2 regions of the Arthrobacter sp. Y3221159 genome follow, and region 1 is predicted to be linked to the other one. Evidence: predicted binding sites of a transcription regulator. Region 1 holds the regulator's gene; the other holds the start of a gene.
What was found. The regulator LexA, encoded in region 1, represses DNA repair genes until DNA is damaged. The targets are predictions, from matches to a motif close to TCGAACANNTGTTCGA.

Region 1 (2,197 bases):
CCCGGGACAACAGGGAAGTGGTGTGGTTCTCGCGTGCCAGTTCCTTCGACCCCGGCCAGGGGTATTCGCAGCCCGACGAATCCGCGCCCGTGCTGGTCAACATCGCGCCACTGTCCGTGGCAGGCCGGCTGCGGGAGGGCCTCTTTGCCGATCACACCGTGATCCTGACATCCGCCACCCTGGCCATCGGATCAGCGTTCGAGCCCGCCGCCGGGGGTCTCGGCCTGGTGGGAGACGGCGCCCCCAGCTGGACCGGCGTGGACGTGGGCTCGCCCTTCGACTACCCGAAGCAGGGCATACTGTACGTTGCCGGCCACCTGCCCAAACCGGGCCGGGGCGCATCGCCGGAATCGCTGGCCGAATTGGAGGCGCTCATCCGCGCATCCGGCGGCGGGGCGCTCTGCCTGTTCTCCTCACGGCGCGCCGCCGAGGAAGCAGCCGAGGCGCTTCGCCCCAAGCTCGGTGTGACAGTCCTTTGCCAGGGCGATTCCACCATGACGGCCCTGGTCAAGCAATTCGCCGACGAACCGGACACCTGCCTGTTCGGAACCATGTCCCTGTGGCAGGGAGTAGACGTCCCCGGCGGATCGTGCCGGCTGGTGGTCATCGACCGCATTCCGTTCCCGCGGCCCGACGATCCGCTCATGACGGCGCGGTCCCGTGCGGTGGCGCAGGCGGGCGGCAACGGGTTCATGTCGGTGTCCGCCACCCATGCCGCCATCCGGCTGGCCCAGGGGGCAGGCCGCCTGATCCGGTCCACCGGCGACAAGGGAGTGGTGGCGGTGCTGGATTCACGCCTTGCCACCGAGCGCTACGCCGGGTTCCTGCGGGGGGCTCTGCCCCCGTTCTGGGCCACGACGGACCGGAAGACAGCGGTAGCAGCCCTTGAGCGGCTGGCCGCGGAGGCCCACTGACAGACGGCACCCTCCCGTGAAAGGGGAAGGTGCCGTCTTTTTCGAACTATAAAGTTGTTGGTCCTGCTCTCCCTAGAGCGAGCGCAGGACCGAGACCACTTTGCCCATGATGGTGGCGTGGTCGCCAAGAATCGGTTCGTACTGGGTGTTCTGCGGGAGCAGCCAGGTATGGCCGTCACGCTGGCGGAAGGTCTTGACCGTGGCCTCATCGTCCAGGAGCGCCGCCACGATATCGCCGTTGGCGGCATCCGCCTGGCGCCGCACCACCACCCAGTCACCGTCGCAGATGGCGGCGTCCACCATGGAATCGCCCGCCACCCGAAGCATGAACAGCTCGCCCTGTCCCACCAGCTGGCGGGGGAGCGGCATGACGTCCTCCACCAGTTGGTCGGCCAGGATGGGACCGCCGGCGGCGATCCGGCCGACCAGTGGCACCATGGCGGTGTCCACTGCGGTGGGCAGCTCCGTTACTGTGGCACCCGCGTCCTGGGGCAGCGAAACCGAAGGACCGCCGGTCTTTGCGGGTCCGCCATCCAGTGTGAGAGGCGTGAGTACCTCCATGGCCCGGGGCCGCTTCGGATCCCGCCGGAGGTAGCCCAGCTTCTCCAGTTGTGAGAGCTGGTGGGTGACGCTGGACAGGCTGGCCAGACCCACAGTGTCGCCAATTTCGCGCATCGAGGGCGGGTAGCCGTTCTCGTTGACCGAGCGCTGGATGGTTTCCAGAATTTTCTTCTGCCGCGGCGTGAGCCCCTTCGCGGCCCTTTTCGGCTGCGAGGCTGCCCTGCCCCCGGTGGCTGCTGCTGCCATATTCGCCAATGCCTTTCGGTTGCCACCGGGCTTTCCAAGGCTCCGGACTGGGTGACTTGCCCTTTTGTCAGACCCTGCTGATCAGCTTCAAGGGTGGTTGTTTCCTGTTTCAAAGCTAGGCCAGCCACTTTGCTTTTTCAAACATTTGTTCTAGCGAGTCTCGACATTATTCGTTGATAGGTGCTAAAACTGGAGAGGCAAAAGTTCGAATATGTGTTCTAGTCAAGTGCACGGTATTCGAAAACCGTTCGAATGCGAAGGCCGGAATGTCAGTGGTGCCGGGCAGGCTGGACCTCGTAAAGCAGGAAGTCACCAGTCCCCGCCCCCAGGCGGAGAACGCACCAAGGCATTAGAGGCACTAACGGCAGTACCGGCACTACAGGCACCACAGCACGATTTTTCCCCGGCAGCACAGGATGGTCCAGGAGGGCTCAGACATGTCAGCTATATCCGCTTCGCAGGCAAACGCTCCGCAG
Region 2 (2,197 bases), on a different contig from region 1:
GGGGTTCACGCTACGGAGCAAAGGTGAACGCGAGGTGAGCGCCAGCTGAGAAAACAGCGGCGGGCGCGGAAATCACGAACGCGGCGCACCCAGCGAAGCAAGCCGCACCTCCAAAACCTGGGCCACGCCGTCGTCATCAAAATGCGGTGCCCGCTGCCCTGCCGCGGCGATCGCCTCTGGGTGGCCGCTGGCCATGGCATAGCCGTGGCCCGCCCAGCGGAGCATCTCGATGTCGTTGGGCATGTCACCGAAGGCCACCACGTCGGAGGCGTCAATGCCCAGCGCCCGTGCGTACTCGGCCAGGGTGACGGCCTTGTTCACGCCGGGCAGGGACAGTTCCAGCATGGGCACGCCCGGCGAGGAGTGGGTGGCGGCGGCGAGGTGTTCGACGGCGGGGCGCACCTCGGCGAGGAACTCGTCCGGAGTGCCGTCCCGGACGATGGCGAGGAACTTCACCACGCTGTCATCGTCAACCAGGGTTTCCCGCAGCGGCGCCGGGGGGAACTGCGACAGGAGTTCGCTTGACTCGTTTTCGATGAACCCGGGCTCGAGGTGGAAGCCGGTGAGCGTTTCCGCGGCGAACAGTGCAGCCGGGCGGAGGTCCTTGATGATGCGGCGGATTTCCAGCACCGCGGCGATGCTAAGCGTGCGGGCCGAAACCAGCTTGTCCGTTTCGAGGTCCCAGACCACCGCCCCGTTGGAGCAGATGACCGTCCCGGTATGGCCCAGCTGGTCCTGGAGCGGATGCAGCCAGCGGGGCGGCCGTCCGGTCACGAAGACGAGTTCGACGCCGGCGTCCCGGCAGGCGTGGAAGGCGCGGACGGTGCGGTCGCTGATTTTTCCGTCGTGCCCGAGGATCGTTCCGTCAATATCGCTTGCCACCAACCGCATCCTGCAAGTCTACGTGGCGGCGGCCAGCGGGATGATTCCGGCAGCCGGGAGGTCCGCTTGTCAGCCCGCGGCGCTACACTGAACTAATCGAACATATTTTCGAATAAGGGTGTGTTGTGGGCGTTATAGTTGGTCCCCGCGTGATAGATGCGGGCGCCTCGTACCTGTCGGTCCTGATCTCTCCTGTCGCCGTTGCGGCCGGCTTCCCGTCGCCCGCGCAGGACTACTTCGATGGCCGGATCGACCTGAACGCGCACCTGATCAAGGACATCACCAGCACGTTCGTGGTGCGCGTGACCGGGGACTCGATGGAGGGCGCCGGCATCAGCGACGGCGACGAACTAATCGTCAACCGGGCCCTTGAGCCCAAGGACGGTTCGGTGGTGGTCGCCGTGCTGGATGGAGAGCTGACGGTCAAGCGGCTGCGCATCACGTCCACGGGGGTGGTGCTGCAGGCGGAGAACCCGAAGTACCCGGACATCCGGGTCCCCGCGTTATCCGAGCTGACCGTGTGGGGCGTGGCCACCAGGTGCCTGCACCATGTTTGACCTGCCGATTGTGGAAGGAGGGCCATGCCCAAACCGGTCCTGATGCGGCAGATGCCGCAGATCGCCCACGTGGACGTGAACTGCTTTTACGCCTCGGCCGAGCGCGCATTCGATCCCTCGCTTGAAGGACGTCCGCTGATCGTGCTGTCAAACAACGACGGCTGCGCGGTAACCCGCTCCGCGGAGGCGAAGGCGCTGGGAATCAAGACCGGCGATCCCTGGTTCAAGCTCGCGCCCCGGGCAAAGGAGTGGGGCCTGGTGGCGAAGTCCAGCAACTATGAGCTGTACGGCGATATCAGCGCCCGGGTGATGGAGCTTCTCGGCAGGCATTCGGCGTGGCTGGAGGTTTACAGCATCGACGAGGCCTTCCTGGGCGTGAAGGGCCGGCCCGAAGAGCTGCTGGCACTCGGCCGGGACATGAAGGCCGCGGTCCGGCGGAACGTGGGTGTCCCGGTCTGCGTGGGGATAGCGCCCACCAAGACGCTGGCCAAGCTGTGCAACAAGTGGGCGAAGAACAACGCCTCCTTCGGCGGGGTCTGCCACTGGGAGGCCGTACCGGCACCGGTTCGGGAGGCCCTGCTGGGCCGGCTCCCCGTGGACGAGGTGTGGGGCATCGCGGCCCGGCTGACCAGGCGCCTGAATGTCCTGGGCATCTTCACGGTGCTGGACCTGGTCCGCGCGGACCCTGTAGTCATCCGCGACAAGTTCTCGGTGGTGCTGATGCGAACGGTGCTGGAGCTGCGTGGCATCCCGTGCAT

Region 2: a site for LexA is predicted at 979-994, ahead of AC5RT3_RS12615 (LexA family protein). Genes of this name have one in related genera too.

The regions. Positions count from the first base shown of each region.
Region 1 covers NZ_JBNHFC010000007.1:42,969-45,165, reverse strand. The annotation lists gene AC5RT3_RS08895 (ATP-dependent DNA helicase) at 1-914, shown strand, start outside; gene lexA (transcriptional repressor LexA) at 987-1,721, opposite strand; gene AC5RT3_RS08885 (LysM peptidoglycan-binding domain-containing protein) at 2,159-2,197, shown strand, end outside.
Region 2 covers NZ_JBNHFC010000011.1:22,193-24,389, forward strand. The annotation lists gene AC5RT3_RS12610 (HAD family hydrolase) at 73-891, opposite strand; gene AC5RT3_RS12615 (LexA family protein) at 1,008-1,439, shown strand; gene AC5RT3_RS12620 (Y-family DNA polymerase) at 1,464-2,197, shown strand, end outside.